3 regions of the Actinomadura sp. GTD37 genome follow, and region 1 is predicted to be linked to each of the others. Evidence: riboswitches for the same ligand, from Rfam matches in the RefSeq annotation. Region 1 holds a riboswitch; each other region holds the start of a gene.

Region 1 (5,175 bases):
CGCGCCGCCGACGACGGGTTCCCCTCGGCCTGGCTCTCGCAGATCTTCGGGGTCGACGCGCTCACCGCGCTCGCCGTGGCGGGACGGGGAGTCCCGGGGATCGAGCTCGGCACCGCGGTGGTGCCGACGTACCCGCGCCATCCGGCGGTCCTGGCGCAGCAGGCGCGGACGACCGCGCTGGCCCTTGAGGGACGGCTGACGCTCGGCGTCGGCCTCTCCCACAAGATCGTCATCGAGGAGATGTACGGGTACGACTTCGGCCGGCCCGTCCGGCACATGGACGAGTACCTGTCCGTCCTGCTCCCGCTGCTGAACGGGGAGAACGCGTCCTTCAAGGGCGAGACGCTGCGGGGCGACATCGGGTTGAGCGTGCCGAACGAGGGCCGCGTGCCCCTGCTGCTGGCGGCGCTCGGCCCGAAGATGCTGAAACTGGCGGGCGAGAGGGCGGACGGCACCGTCCTGTGGATGACCGGCCCCAGGACCGTCCGGGAGCACATCGCTCCCACCATCGCGGCGGCGGCCAAGGCGGCCGGACGCAGCGAACCACGCGTGGTCTGCGTCCTGCCCACGTGCGTCACGAGTGACGCAGAGCGCGCGCGGGAGCAGGCGGCCGAGACGTTCGCGATGTACGGGAGCCTGCCGTCCTACCGGGCGATGATGGACCGGGAGGGCGTGGAAGGCCCCGCCGGCCTGGCCGTCATCGGCGACGAGGACACGGTCCAAGCCAAGCTGGAGGAGCTCGCCGAGGCGGGTGTCACCGACTTCATCGCCGCCGAGTACATGCCCGGCGACGACCGGGCGCGCACCCGGGCGTTCCTCAAGGGCGCGCTGGCGCGATGAGCTCGTAGAGGTTGCCGCTGGAGTCGGAGAAGTAGAGGCCCCGCCCGCCGAGCGGGTGGGCCTCGTCCACCCGCCCGCTGTCGGCGTGCGCGGGCTCGTCGCCGTACGGGATCTCGCGTGCGTCGAGGCGGTCGACGACCGCGTCGAACGTGTCGGCGTCCACGTCGAAGGCCAGGTGGTGGCCCTGCGGGTGCGCGACCGTCAGGAAGTCGAGGGTGAGGCCCTCGGTCACGCGGATCGGGACGAAGTGCCGCGCGTGCGGGTGCGGGCCGGTGCACTCCAGGCCCATGACGCTCGCGAAGAAGCGGGCGGCCTCGTCGTTGTCGGCGGCGGTCACGATCATGTGGTTGAGGCTGATCGTCATTCGGGGGGTCCTTCCTTGAGGGCTCCGTGCAGGAAGACGTCCAGGTACTCCGCCATGGACGGGCTGGACGCGGCGGGCCCGGCGGGCGGCCGGGCGCGGGTGAACGCCAGGCCCATGAACAGGCCCGCGATCTGCTCGGCGGGCAGGCGGAGCCGGTCGCGTTCGGGCTCGAGCAGTTCGGCGATGGCGTCGCGGGTCCGGTTCATGGCGGCGTCGCGGTCGGCTCCGCCTCCCGCGTGCCCGCCGCCCTCCGGCGCGCTCCCCTCGTCCCCGCCGCCGGGACCCCCGCCGCCGGGGCGCGGCATGCCGCGGCCGAGCCGGCGGCCGGTGGCCTGCAGCGCGCCGAGGACCATGCCCATCCGGACGAGGTAGGCCTCGATCGCGGCGCTCGCCTCGGCGAGCCGGTCGGCCAGCGGCTGGTCGAGCGGGATCTCGGCGATCACCGCCACGACGTGGTCGTTGCGCAGCGCCTCGGCGACGCACGCGTCGAGCAGTTCGTCCTTGTCGGCGAACACGCGGAAGATCGTCGCCTCGCCGATGCCGGCGGCGCGGGCGATCTGCCCGGTGGTCACGGCCGTCCCGTGCTCGGCGACGAGCGGCAGCGCGGTCCGCACGATCATCTCGCGGCGCCGCTGCGGGGTCATGCCCGGCGCGCGGCGGCGGTTCCCGGTCACCATGCCCGCCACCGTACGGAGTGAGGACTCACACCGTCAAGCCGGAGTGAGGACTCACACCGAACACCCGGACAGATCGGGATACCGCGGCTGATACCGTTGCGGTGCTGCGCGCCCAGGAGCGAAGTCCGGTGTGAATCCGGCGCTGTCCCGCAACTGTGATGCCCCTTCTCGAAGTGGCCGAGCCAGGTCGCCTCCTCGCGCGCCGACGATTCTCGACCTCGTGGAAGGGCGATCCGTCATGAGCGGGCCGTGGCTTCCCGGCAGCCTGGAGGCTCCTGTGAGACCCGTACGTACCTTCGGCGCGGTGATGGCGATCGGCATCGCCATGGTCACGGCCGCATGCGGCGGCGACGGCGGCAACGCCGAGAACGGGGCGAACGGCGCGGGGTCCGTCACCGTCCAGGCGGGGAACGGCGCGGTCACCGTTCCCGCCCGGCCGAAGCGGATCATCTCGCTCTCCCCCACCCACACCGAGACGCTGTTCGCCATCGGCGCCGGCCCGCAGGTGGTCGCGGTCAGCGACTACTCCAACCACCCGGCCGAGGCGCCGCGCACCAAACTGTCCGGCTTCAAGCCGAACGCCGAGGCGATCATCGCCTACAGGCCCGACCTCGTCGTCGTGTCCGACGACCTGAACGGCGTCGTCAAGGCGCTGGAGAAGGTGAAGATCCCCGTCCTGCTGGAGCCCGCGGCGGCCAGGCTGGACGACGCCTACGACGAGATCGACGACCTCGGCCGGGCCACCGGCCACGCCGCCGAGGCCGCGAAGCTCACCGACGGCATGAAGGCGGAGATCCAGAAGACGGTCGCCGCGTCGTCGGGCGCCGCGTCCAAGGGCAAGGGCCTCACCTACTACCACGAGCTCGACAACCAGCTGCACTCGGTGACGTCCACCACGTTCGTCGGCCAGGTGTACGGGCTGTTCGGCCTGCGGAACGTCGCCGACAAGGCCGACAAGGCGGCCGGCGGATACCCGCAGCTGTCCCGCGAGTACCTGCTCAAGCAGGACCCGGACCTCGTGTTCCTGGCCGACACCAAGTGCTGCGGCCAGAACACCGCCGCCCTGGCGAAGCGCCCCGGCTGGTCCGACCTGGACGCGGTGAAGAACGGGAACGTCGTCGAACTGGACGACGACATCGCCTCCCGCTGGGGGCCCCGCCTGCCCGAGTTCGTCAAGGCGATCGGCGCCGCCGTCCAGAAGGTGCAGTGACCGCGGCCGCCGGGGACGCCCGCTCATGAACGGAAGGCGCCGTCCCCGCTCCGGGACCGTTCCGGCCGGCCCCGCCGGGACGGCCCCGGACGTCCGCGTCCGGGAGACCGACCCGCCGGGGAAGGAGAAGGCGCCCCCCGAGGACGCCGCCGCGCCGAAGGGGCGCGCGGGACGTTCCCAGGCCAGGCTGCGGGCGCTGCCGCTCGCGGCGGCGGTCGCGCTGCTCGCCGCGACCCTGCTGGCCGGTGTGCTGGTGGGCGCCGCCGGGCTGCCCGCCGGAGGGGTGCTGAAGGCGCTCGCCGACAAGATCCCGTTCGTGCACGTCGACTCCGGGTTCGGGCCGATCGACGAGAGCGTCCTGTTCGAGCTGCGGGTCCCGCGCGCCCTGATGGCGGCGCTGGTCGGCGGGATGCTCGCCATGGCCGGGGCCGGCTACCAGGGCGTGTTCCGCAACCCGCTCGCCGACCCGTACCTGCTCGGCGCGGCGTCCGGGGCCGGGGTCGGCGCGACGCTGGTGATCGCCCTGGTGCCCGGCGACCCCGGCTACGGCGTCCCGCTCGCCGCCTTCGTCGGCGCCGTCTGCGGGGTCGCCCTGGCGTACGGGCTCGGCCGGTCGGCGGGCGGCAACGAGGCCGCGACGCTGGTGCTCGCGGGCGTCGCGGTGTCGCTGTTCCTCGCGGCGGTGCAGACGTTCATCCAGCAGATGAACGCCGAGGAGCTGCAGCGCATCTTCTCCTGGATCCTCGGCGGGGTCGGCTCGGCGGACTGGCGCCAGCTCGCGCTGGTCGCCCCGTACGCGGTCGTGTCCACCGTCGTCCTGCTGGCGCACGGCCGCCTGCTGGACGTGCTGAGCGTCGGCGACGAGGAGGCGGCGAGCCTCGGGCTGTCGGCGGCGCGGGTGCGGCTGACCGTGCTGGTCGCGGCGTCGCTGGCGACCGCGTCGGCGGTGGCGGTGAGCGGACTGATCGGGTTCGTCGGCATCGTCGTGCCGCACGTGGTGCGGCGGCTGGCGGGCGGCTCGTACCGGGTGGTCCTTCCGCTGTCGCTGCTCGGCGGGGCGGCGTTCCTGGAGGTGGTGGACCTGGTGGCGCGGACCGTCACCAGCCCCGGGGAGCTGCCGCTCGGCGTCGTGACGGCGTTCGTCGGCGGCCCGTTCTTCGTGGCGGTGCTGCGCGCGTCCCGCAGGCAGGTGGACGCGTGACCGTGCGGGTGCGGGACCTGGACGTGTCGCTCGGCGGCCGGCCGGTGCTGAAGGGCGTGTCGCTCGACGTCCCGGCCGGCTCCTGGACGGCGGTCATCGGCCCGAACGGCGCCGGGAAGTCGACGCTGCTGCGCGCCGTCCTGGGCCTCGTGGCCTCGGACGGCGAGATCCGCGTGGCGGGCGAGGACGTCCAGCGGCTCAAGCCGCGGCAGCGGGCCCGGATGGTCGCCTACGCGGCGCAGAGCCCGAACCTCCCCGCCGGGATGACGGTGTTCGACTACACCCTCCTCGGGCGCTCCCCGTACGTCCCGCATCTCGGACGCGAGAGCGCCCGCGACCGGGCCGTCACCGGGGAGGTCCTCGACCGCCTCGACCTCGCCTCGTTCGCGGCCCGCCCCCTGGACCACCTCTCCGGAGGGGAGCGGCAGCGAGTCGTGCTGGCGCGGGCGCTGGCGCAGCAGACGTCCGTCCTCCTGCTGGACGAGCCGACGACCGCGCTCGACATCGGCCACCAGCAGCAGGTGATGGAACTGGTCGACCAGCTGCGGCTGTCCGACGAGCTGACCGTCGTCACCACGATCCACGACCTGACCCTCGCCGGGCAGTACGCCGACGCCCTGGTCCTCATCTCCGAGGGGCGCGTCGCCGCGGCGGGGACGCCCGCGCAGGTCCTCACGCGGCCCGTCGTCGAGCGGCACTTCGACGCGCGCGTGCACGTCAGCACCGGCCCCGGCGGCCGGCCGATCCTGGCACTGGAGCGTCCGTGAACATCGAGACGGTGTGGCGCGAGGAGGACGGCAAGCGCCTGGCGGCGACGGTGTGGCGGGCCGGCGGCGGGCACCGGGCGATCTCGTCGGCGATGCTGGGCGGCGGCATCGGCCCG
Region 2 (5,175 bases), on a different contig from region 1:
GGACTAGGTCTCCGTCCAACGAGTGCCCGGTCGCAGAAGTTCAGAACGCCTCGTCGAGGGTGACGCTCCCCTCGACGCCGATCTGGTAGGCCGAAACCCGCCGCTCGAAGAAGTTGGACAGCTCCTGGACGTCCTGCAGCTCCATGAACGCGAACGGGTTCGCGGTGCCGTAGCGGGCGGGGAGCCCGAGCCGGACGAGCCGCTGGTCCGCCACGTATTCGAGGTAGGCGCGCATGTCGTCGGCGCCCATGCCGGGCAGGCCGTCGCCGCACAGGTCGCGGGCGAAGGCCAGTTCCGCCTGGACGGCCTCCTCCATCATGCGGACGACCTGCTCGGTCAGCTCGGCGTCGAACAGCTCCGGTTCCTCGGCGCGGACGGTGTCGACCACGGAGAACGCGAAGCTCATGTGCATGCTCTCGTCCCGGAAGACCCAGTTCGTCCCCGAGGCGAGGCCGTTCAGCAGGCCGCGCGACCGCAGCCAGTACACGTACGCGAAGGCGCCGTAGAAGAACAGGCCCTCGATGCACGCCGCGAAGCAGATGAGGTTGAGCAGGAAGGCGCGCCTGTCGGCGGCGGTGCGGAGCTCGTCCAGGGAGCCGAGCGAGTCGATCCAGCGGAAGCAGAACTCGGCCTTGGCCCGGATGGACGGGATGTGCTCGATCGCCGCGAACGCCTGCACGCGCTCGTCCTGATCGGGCAGATAGGTGTCCAGGAGGGTGAGGTAGAACTGTACGTGGACGGCCTCCTCATATAGCTGCCGGGACAGGTAGAGCCGGGCCTCCGGGGCGTTCACGTGCTTGTAGAGGTTCAGCACCAGGTTGTTCGCCACGATCGAGTCGCCGGTGGCGAAGAACGCGACGAGCCGGTTGACGAGGTGCAGTTCGCCGGGCGTGAGGCGGCCGAGGTCCACCAGGTCGGAGGCCAGGTCGACCTCCTCGACCGTCCACGTGTTGCGGATCGCGGCCCGGTACAGCTCGTAGAAGCCGGGGTAGCGCATCGGCCGCAGGGTCAGGTCCATGCCGGGGTCGAGCAGCATGCCGCGCTCCTCCGTCCGCGCGCTCACTGGCACGCCTCGCAGGTCTCGGGGTTCTCCAGCGAGCACACGGCCGCGGCGACGGTCGTCTGCGCGATCCGCGTCGCCGGACGGGACCGCAGGTAGTAGGTGGTCTTCAGCCCGCTGCGCCACGCGTAGGCGTACATCGAGGAGAGCTTCCCGATCGTCGGCGTCTCCATGAACAGGTTCAGCGAGTGCGCCTGGTCGATGTACGGGGTGCGGGCGGCGGCGAGGTCGATCAGCGCCTTCTGCGGCAGTTCCCAGGCCGTCCGGTAGAGGGCGCGCATCTCGTCCGGCAGGTCGACGAGGCCCTGGACGGACCCGTTCGCCTTCTTGATCGCCTCCCGGACGGCCGGCGTCCACCGCCCGAGCGACTTCAGGTCGTCCACGAGGTAGCCGTTGATCTGCAGGAACTCGCCGGACAGCGTCTCGCGCTTGAACAGGTTGGACACCTGCGGCTCGATGCACTCGCCGCAGCCCGCGATGGACGCGATCGTCGCGGTCGGCGCGATCGCGATCAGCAGCGAGTTGCGCAGCCCGACCTCGGCGACGCGTTCCCGGAGTGCGGCCCACGCGTCCGGACGGGTGGGCGCCGCGTCCGGGAAGTGGTCCAGGTGGAGCTGGCCGCGCGCGGTGCGCGTCATGGCGTAGGCGGGGAGCGGGCCATGCGCGGCGGCGAGATCGGCGGACGCGTCGTAGGCGGCTAGCGCGATCTCCTCCGCGATGCGCGTCGACAGCGCACGTGCCTCATCGGAGTCGAAGGGCAGGCGCAGCGTGAAGAAGACGTCCGCGAGGCCCATCACGCCTAGGCCGACCGGTCGCCACTTGCGGTTCGCCTTCTCCGCCTCCGGGGTGGGGTAGAAGCCCCGGTCGATGGTGCGGTCCAAGAACCGGACGGCGGTGCGGACCGTGGAGCGAAGCCGCTCCCAATCCACCCCGGCGGAAGTGACGTGCGCGGCCAGATTCACCGATCCGAGGTTGCAGACGGCCGCCTCCCCGTCGCTCGTCACCTCAAGGATCTCCGTGCACAGGTTCGACAGGTGGACGGTCTGGCCCGGCTCGGCGGTCTGGTTGCAGGCGCGGTTGGCGGCGTCCTTGAACGTCATCCAGCCGTTGCCGGTCTCGGCGAGCGTGCGGATCATCCGCCCGTACAGCTTGCGGGCCGGCATCTGCCGGACGAACCGCCCGTCCCTCTCCGCCGCCCGGTACGCCGCGTCGAACGCGTCGCCCCACAGGTCGGCCAGCTCGGGGACCTCCTTCGGGTCGAACAGCGACCACACGGCGTCGTCCTCGACGCGGCGCATGAACTCGTCCGGGATCCAGTTCGCGAGGTTGAGGTTGTGGGTGCGGCGCGCGTCCTCGCCCGTGTTGTCGCGCAGTTCGAGGAACTCCTCGACGTCGGCGTGCCACGGCTCCAGGTACACGCAGGCCGCGCCCTTGCGGCGGCCGCCCTGGTTGACGGCGGCGACGGACGCGTCCAGCGTGCGCAGCCACGGGACGATGCCGTTCGAATGCCCGTTGGTGCCGCGGATCAGCGAGCCCCGCGACCGGACCTTCGTCCACGAGATCCCGATGCCGCCCGCGTACTTGCTGAGCCGCGCGACCTGCCCGTACCGCTCGTAGATCGACTCCAGCTCGTCGCGCGGCGAGTCGAGCAGGAAGCAGGACGACAGCTGCGGGCGGCGCGCGGCCGAGTTGAACAGCGTCGGCGAGCTCGGCAGGTACGACAGCGTGCTGAGCAGCGCGTACAGCTCGGCCGCCTCCGCCACGCCGTCGCCGTCCGCCGAGGGGGACCGCCCTCCCGCGGCGGCGTCGCCGGGATGGGCGAGCCCGCACGCGACGCGCAGCAGGAAGTGCTGCGGACGCTCCAGTACGAGCCGCGACCGCGGATGACGCAGCAGATACCGGTCGTAGAGGGTGCGCAGGCCGAAGTACTCGAACCGGTCGTCGGCGGACTCGTCGACCAGCGCGTCGAGGGCGGCGGCGTTGGCGGCGACGAACGCGGCCGGGGCGTCCGCCAGCAGGCCCGCGCGGTGCGCGGCGGCGACCGACCCGGCGAACGTCGAGACGCCGGCGGACGCCGCCTCGTCCCGGATCCGGGCGCCGAGCAGCCGCGCGGCGACCTTGGAGTAGCCGGGTTCGGCGGGCACCAGGGCGGCGGCCTCGCCGATCGCGAGATCGCGCAGCGCCGCCTCGTCGAGCCCGCCTCCAGGGCGGTTCCGGGCGGCCGGCGCCCCGCCGGAGCCCGTCCGGACGGCGGCGAGCACCCGTCCCGCCTCGACCCCCGGCACCCCTGCGCAGGCGGCCTCGACCTCCGCGGTGATCCCCGTCGCCGGCGGCGCGGCCAGAGCCTGTGTCACGTGCATCTCCCCTCGCGAGCCGCCTCGCGGGGGCATGCGAACGGGACGCGGCGGCAGGCCGCGCTCCGCCCCCGGCCCACCCGCGAGGCCTGGACGAACAACGTGCGGGCAGGTCTTCGGACTCGCGGGCGCCGCCTCCCGGAGGAGGCGCTCTACTGGCCGTCGCTTCCCGGGCCGTACGGCCCAGTGCCTATGACGGCGGTCGTTCCCGCTCACCGCTGCGGGGCAGTCCCGGACTCGCACCGGGTTCCCTCTCACGTCGCCCCCGCCGCGGACGGCGGGGGCGAACCAGCACGGGATTGAACCCTACATCTAGTCGACGATCTTTGTGCAACCCCAAGATGTTGGGCGGGTCGGGGCTTGTCCCGGGGGCGGCCGCGCACCGCCGGACGGTGGTGGCACGATGGTCGCGTCATGTCCGAGCATCCCCCGCAGCCCTGGTTCCGGGCGTCCCGCGCGGTGGTCTTCGCCACCGTGTGCGTCGCCCTGGCCGTCCTCGGGCACGTTCTCGCAGGCGGGGACACGGTCCCCTGGTGGGCGGGCCTGACGGGGTTCGGCGCGGTCCTCGGCGTGACGCTCATGCTGGCGGGGCACGAACGCTCCCTCGCCACGATCCTGGGCGGCCTCCTCGGCGGGCAGTTCGCGCTGCACACGCTCTTCACGCAGGCGGCCACCGGCTCGGCCGCGCACCACGCGCCCGCGACGCACGCGCACATGTCGCCGGCCATGGAGTCGGCCGCCATGCACGCCGACGTCATGCCCCCGGCCGCGGCGCACGGCGCGGGCAACGGGCTGGTCATGACGCTCGCGCACTGCGTGGCCGCGCTGGTCGCCGCGTGGTGGCTGCGGCGCGGCGAGCGCGCCGCGTGGACCGCGGCCCGCCGGATCGCCGGCGCCGCCGACCGTCCCGTCCGGCTGCTCCTGACCCTGCTGACGGTCGAGACGCCGATGGCGCCGCCGCCGGTACCGGTCGTCTCGGCGGCGGCCGCCGGTACGGCCGTCGGCCGGGTGCTCCGGCACCAGGTCGTCCGGCGGGGTCCCCCGCCGCGTTCGAGGGCGCTCGCACACCGCTGAAGCGGGCGCCGTACGTCACCGGGCGCCGAGCCGATCCACGGCGCGCCCGGCTCCTCCCGTACGACTCGAACGGAGTTCCGTCATGTCCTTCTCCACGCATGCGCGCCGGCTGGGCGCCCTCACGTCACTCGCCGCGATGTCCGTGGCCGCCCTCGCCACCGCCGCGTCCGCGCACGTCACCGCCAACCCGGAGAGCGCCGAGCAGGGCTCGTACGCCAAGGTCTCCTTCCGGGTGCCGAACGAGCGCGACAACGCCGCCACGACGAAGGTCGTCGTGCACCTGCCGGCCGACCACCCGCTCGCCTCGGTGTCCGTCCGGCCCGCCCCCGGCTGGACGGTGAAGGCCGAGAAGTCCACGCTGCCGAAGCCGATCCAGTCCCACGGCGGCGAGCTGACCGAGGCCGTCACCACGATCACCTGGTCGGGCGGCGAGATCGAGGCGGGCCAGTTCCAGGAGTTCGACGTCTCCATGGGGCCGCTCCCGACCGACACCGGCCAGCTGATGTTCAAGGCCGACCAGACGTACTCCAACGGCGAGGTCGTGAAGTGGGAGGAGGCGCCCGCCGAGGGCGCCGCCGAGCCGGAGCACCCGGCGCCGACCCTCAAGCTCACCCCGAAGGGGGCGGCGGCGGTCGGCCTCACCGCCGAGCAGAAGCCCGCCGCGAAGGCCGCGGCCTCGTCCGACGA
Region 3 (5,175 bases), on a different contig from region 1:
CGTGGTGGGGGCGGGCCATGCGGCGGCGGGGGATCAGCCGGCCAGGTCCGCGCGGACGCGGCGGGCGGCCGCCACCAGGTTGCGCAGCGCCGCCTCCGTCTCCGGATAGGCGCGGGTCTTCAACCCGCAGTCGGGGTTGACCCACAGCCGTCCCGGCTCGACGGCCCGCAGCGCGCGCCGCAGGTTCTCCTCCATCTCCTCGGCGGAGGGGACGCGCGGCGAGTGGATGTCGTACACGCCGGGCCCGATGCCGTTCCCGTACCCGGCGGCGCGCAGGTCGCCGACCAGCTCCATGTGCGAGCGGGCCGCCTCCACGCTCGTGACGTCGGCGTCCAGCTCCCCGATCGCGCCGATGATCTCGCCGAACTCCGAGTAGCACATGTGGGTGTGGATCTGTGTGGCGTCCCGCACGCCCGACGTGGCCAGCCGGAACGCGCCGACCGCCCAGGCGAGGTAGCCGGGACGGTCGGCGTCCCGCAGCGGGAGCAGTTCGCGCAGGGCGGGCTCGTCCACCTGGATGACGCGGATCCCGGCGTCCTCCAGGTCGGCGATCTCGTCCCGGAGGGCGAGCGCGACCTGGCGGGCCGTCTCGGCGAGCGGCTGGTCGTCGCGGACGAACGACCAGGCCAGCATCGTGACCGGCCCGGTCAGCATCCCCTTGACCGGCTTGTCCGTGAGCGACTGCGCGTACACGGCCCACTCGACGGTCATCGGCCGCGGCCGCGCGACGTCGCTGTGCAGGATCGGCGGCCGGACGTACCGCGACCCGTACGACTGCACCCATCCGTGGTCGGTGGCCGCGTACCCGTCGAGCTGCTCGGCGAAGTACTGCACCATGTCGTTGCGCTCGGGCTCGCCGTGCACGAGGACGTCGAGGCCGAGGTCCTCCTGGAGCGCGATGACGCGGGCGATCTCGTCCTTCATGGCGCGCGTGTACTCGGCGCCGGTGACGCGCCCGGCGCGGCGGTCGGCGCGGGCCCGGCGGATCTCGGGGGTCTGCGGGAACGAGCCGATCGTGGTCGTCGCCAGGTCGGGCAGGCCGAGCGCGTCCCGCTGCGCGGCGAACCGGGCGGCGCGGTCGCCCCGGCGCGTGTCCGCCGCCGACCCGAGCCGTTCGCGGACGGCCCGGTCGACGCCCGCCTCCGGAAGGGGCGCGGCGTCCGGGACCGGGACGTCCTCGCTGAGCGCCCGTCCGAGGGCGACGACCTCGGCGACCTTCTGCCGGGCGAACGCGAGCCGTCCGCGGACGGCGGGGTCGAGCGCCGTCTCGGCGTCCAGGTCGAGCGGGACGTGCATCAGCGAGCAGGACGTGCCCACGACGACCCGATCGACGAGCCCGAGCACGGAGGCGCAGGCGGCCAGGGCCCTGCCCGGATCGGTGCGCCAGACGTTCCGCCCGTCCACCACGCCCGCGACGAGCGTCTTGCGCGGCATCCCGCCGACCGACGCGAGCACGTCCACGTTGCCGGGACCGGCGACGAGATCGAGCCCGACGGCCTCGACGCGGGAGCGCCCCAGCACCCGCAGCGCGTCCGCGCCGATCGTGCCGAAGTACGTGGCGACCATCAGCCGCGGCCTGCTGGTGAGCCGCCCGAGGCGGGTGTAGGCGCGGGCGAGCGCGTCGATCTCCGCTTCGCTCCGGTCGGCGACGAGGGCGGGCTCGTCCAGTTGCACCCATTGCGCGCCCGACCCGGCGAGCCGCTCCAGGACCTCGGCGTACACGTCGACCAGCCCGTCGAGCAGGTCGAGCGGCCGGAACCCCTCCTCCGCCGGCTTGGCGAGCAGCAGATACGTGAGCGGCCCGACGAGGACGGGACGCGTCTCGACGCCGAGCGCCCGCGCCTCCCGGTACTCGGCCAGCGGCTTCGCCGCCGCCCCGTCCGCCAGCCGGAACCGGGTGTCCACCCCGAGTTCGGGGACGATGTAGTGGTAGTTGGTGTCGAACCACTTGGTCATCTCGAGCGGCGGGACGTCCTGGACGCCGCGGGCCATGGCGAAGTACCGGTCGAGCCCGGTCAGGCGCCGGTACCGGTCCGGAACGGCGTCGACCAGGACGCTCGTGTCGAGCATCTGGTCGTAGAAGGAGAACGTGTTCGACGGGACGTCGTCGAGCCCGGCGTCGCGGAGCCCCGTCCAGACCTCGGCGCGCAGCCGGGCGCCGGTCTCGGCGAGCGCGCCGGCGTCGGCGCGTCCCGCCCAGTAGTCCTCGGTGGCGGCCTTCAGTTCCCGGTCGGCCCCGATTCGGGGGTATCCGAGGATCGTCGTGTTCATGGCGGCTTCCCTCGCTGTGCCACGGGCGGCCCCGGGAACGGCGACGGCACGCCTGCGCCGCCGGCCTTCCCGCGAGGCCGCACACCACCGCGCACCGGCCGGCGCGCGGGCGGAGGCAGGTCTTCGGACTCGCGGGCGTCGCCTCCCGGAGGAGGCGTCCTACTGGCCGTCGCTTCCCAGGCCGTTCGGCCCAGTGCCTATGACGGCGGTCGTTCCCGCTCACCGCTGCGGGGCAGTCCCGGACTCGCACCGGGTTCCCTCTTACGACACTCGAAAGGAGTGAACCGTCCGCGCCCGCGAGTCTACTCGTGCGCGCGGCGACGATCACGGGGGACCGCTCGTGCGCGGTCGGCGCGGTCGGCGGGCGGGGTGCGCGACGCGTCGCCGCGCGCCTGCGGATCGTCTTCGTCACGGTCTGTCGAGATGCCTCCACAGAGGATGAGGTGTTTTGAGATGATCTCAACTTGTCCTTCAGGATCGGGGAGGTGTCGCTGGATGGAGCCGCTGCGACCGGGTGATCCGGGCAGGGTGGGCCCCTACCGGCTGGAGGGGAGGCTGGGCGGCGGCGGTATGGGACTGGTGTTCCTCGGCCGGTCCCAAGGCGGGAGGCCGGTCGCGGTCAAGGTGGTGCGCCCCGAACTGGCCGAAGACGCCGGGTTCCGGCGCCGGTTCGCCCAGGAGGTGGAAGCGGCCCGGCGGGTCGGCGGCTTCTACACCGCCCAGGTGGTCAACGCCGACACCGAGACGCACTTCCCGTGGTTGGCCACGGCGTTCATCCCCGGCCCGTCGCTTGAACAGGCCGTCCGCGAACACGGGCCGCTGCCCGACCATGCGCTCAGCGCTCTGGGAGCGGGACTCGCGGAGGGACTGGCCGCGATCCACCACGAGGGTCTCGTGCACCGCGACCTCAAGCCCGGCAACATCATCCTCGCCGCCGACGGCCCCCGCGTCATCGACTTCGGCATCGCCCGTGCGCTGGACGACGCCTATACCTCCACCGCCGCGCTCGGGACTCCCGGGTACATGTCGCCCGAACAGGTCGGCGGACTGGCGGTCGGGCCGCCCAGCGACGTGTTCGCGCTGGGCGCGGTGCTCACGTTCGCGGCGACCGAACACGGCCCCTTCGGCACCGGGCCGGCCGGAACGATCGTCTACCGGATCGTCCACGGCACCCCCGACCTGACCCGGCTCCCCTCCCACCTCACCGGCCTGATCAGCGGCTGCCTGGCCAAAGACCCGAGCCTGCGGCCCCGGCTCACCGAGATCCTGGACCATTTCGCGAATTCCTCCAAAGCGACCATGTTCATGCCGGGCGGCCTGCCGGCGGAGGCTGGTGATCCGGCGGCGCATCATTCCGCTGATGGTCGGATCGAGTTCTTCGTGCGCGGTGCGGACGACCGTCTGTGGCATTTGTGGCAGGTCGCGCGGGACGGCGACTGGTCCGAATGGGAAGACCTCGGTAGGCATCGTCCGCTTCCGGGCGGGGGGTTTCTGTCGGTGGCTGGTGATCCGGCGGCGCACAGTTCGGCCGATGGTCGGATCGAGGTTCTTGTGCGCGGCACGGACGACCGTCTGTGGCATTTGTGGCAGGTCGCGCGGGACGGCGACTGGTCCGAATGGCAGGACCTCGGTAGGCATCGTCCGCTTCCGGGCGGGGGGTTTCTGTCGGTGGCTGGTGATCCGGCTGCGCATCATTCGGCCGATGGTCGGATTGAGGTTTTCGTGCGCGGTGTGGACGGTCATCTGTGGCATTTGTGGCAGGTGGCGCGGGAGGGTGGTTGGTCTAACTGGAGGGATGTGAGCGGGTATCGCTCGCATCCGGAGGATGGTCCGCTGATGGTGGCGGGTGATCCGGCTGCGCATCATTCGGCCGATGGTCGGATCGAGGTTCTCGTGCGCGGCGCGGACAACCATCTGTGGCATATGTGGCAGGTCGCGCGGGACGGCAACTGGTCCAACTGGCAGGACCTCGCCAGGCATCGTCCGCTCCCGAATGGGGAACTGCTGTCGGTGGCGGGTGATCCAGCGGCGCATCATTCGGCCGATGGTCGAATTGAGGTCTTCGTGCGCGGTGTGGACGGCCATCTGTGGCATTTGTGGCAGGTGGCGCGGGAGGGTGGTTGGTCTAACTGGGATGATGTGAGCGGGTATCGCTCGCATCCGGAGGATGGTCCGCTGATGGTGGCGGGTGATCCGGCTGCGCATCATTCGGCCGATGGTCGGATCGAGGTCTTCGTGCGCGGCGCCGACGGTCATCTGTGGCATATGTGGCAGGTCGCGCGGGACGGCAACTGGTCCAACTGGGAGGACCTCAGCAGGCACCGTCCACTCCCGAACGGGGAGCTGCTGACGGTGGCGGGTGACCCCGCCGCGCATCATTCGGCCGATGGGCGCATTGAGATATTCGTGCGCGGCGCGGACGGCCATCTATGGCATTTGTGGCAGATCGCACGGGACGGCGACTGGTCCGAATGGCAAGACCTCGACAGGCACCGTCCGCTTTTCAATGAGGGCTAGCGTGGGCAGGACGATGCCGGACGCCTTCCGCTAGTCGACTCTGGCGGCGCATCCGCCGCTGCCCTGGCCCCCGGAACCGCCGCACTCTCCGGCCGAGCCGCCGCGGGGGTTCTTGGTGACGGACGCCCTGCACTTGCCGTCCCCCAGCCATGAGCACTTGGCCTTGGGACGGCCGTGCCGCGACGGGGAGGGCGTGGCGGCCGGGGCCGCGGGCGCGACCGTGGGCGCTCGGTCGACGACCTCCGGCGCGGGCGTCGCCGGGCTCCCGGCCCTCCCGCCGCCGAAGCCGTAGTTGATCAGGGCGGCGGAGAGCAGCGCGGCCGAGGTGATCACGGCGGCCAGCAGCGTGGCGGCCGACGAGCCGATCCGCCGGCGCCGCCAGAACGG

What was found. A riboswitch is a leader RNA that binds a small molecule or an ion and turns the genes downstream of it on or off. The one in region 1 is predicted to bind cobalamin.
Region 2: another riboswitch for cobalamin. It lies ahead of ACA511_RS04010 (ribonucleoside-diphosphate reductase subunit alpha); the one in region 1 lies ahead of ACA511_RS15260 (ABC transporter substrate-binding protein).
Region 3: another riboswitch for cobalamin. It lies ahead of metE (5-methyltetrahydropteroyltriglutamate--homocysteine S-methyltransferase); the one in region 1 lies ahead of ACA511_RS15260 (ABC transporter substrate-binding protein).

Annotation. Positions count from the first base shown of each region.
Region 1 is NZ_JBGNUS010000002.1:244,422-249,596, forward strand. Features, by position in the region: gene ACA511_RS15245 (LLM class F420-dependent oxidoreductase) at 1-840, shown strand, start outside; gene ACA511_RS15250 (VOC family protein) at 818-1,204, opposite strand; gene ACA511_RS15255 (TetR/AcrR family transcriptional regulator) at 1,201-1,881, opposite strand; cobalamin riboswitch at 1,964-2,091, shown strand; gene ACA511_RS15260 (ABC transporter substrate-binding protein) at 2,159-3,091, shown strand; gene ACA511_RS15265 (FecCD family ABC transporter permease) at 3,117-4,292, shown strand; gene ACA511_RS15270 (ABC transporter ATP-binding protein) at 4,289-5,059, shown strand; gene ACA511_RS15275 (adenosylcobinamide amidohydrolase) at 5,062-5,175, shown strand, end outside.
Region 2 is NZ_JBGNUS010000001.1:830,783-835,957, reverse strand. Features, by position in the region: gene ACA511_RS04015 (ribonucleotide-diphosphate reductase subunit beta) at 41-1,063, opposite strand; gene ACA511_RS04010 (ribonucleoside-diphosphate reductase subunit alpha) at 1,060-3,420, opposite strand; cobalamin riboswitch at 3,504-3,722, opposite strand; gene ACA511_RS04005 (hypothetical protein) at 3,829-4,488, shown strand; gene ACA511_RS04000 (YcnI family protein) at 4,571-5,175, shown strand, end outside.
Region 3 is NZ_JBGNUS010000001.1:869,227-874,401, forward strand. Features, by position in the region: gene metE (5-methyltetrahydropteroyltriglutamate--homocysteine S-methyltransferase) at 34-2,271, opposite strand; cobalamin riboswitch at 2,386-2,557, opposite strand; gene ACA511_RS04215 (protein kinase) at 2,767-4,788, shown strand; gene ACA511_RS04220 (hypothetical protein) at 4,819-5,175, opposite strand, start outside.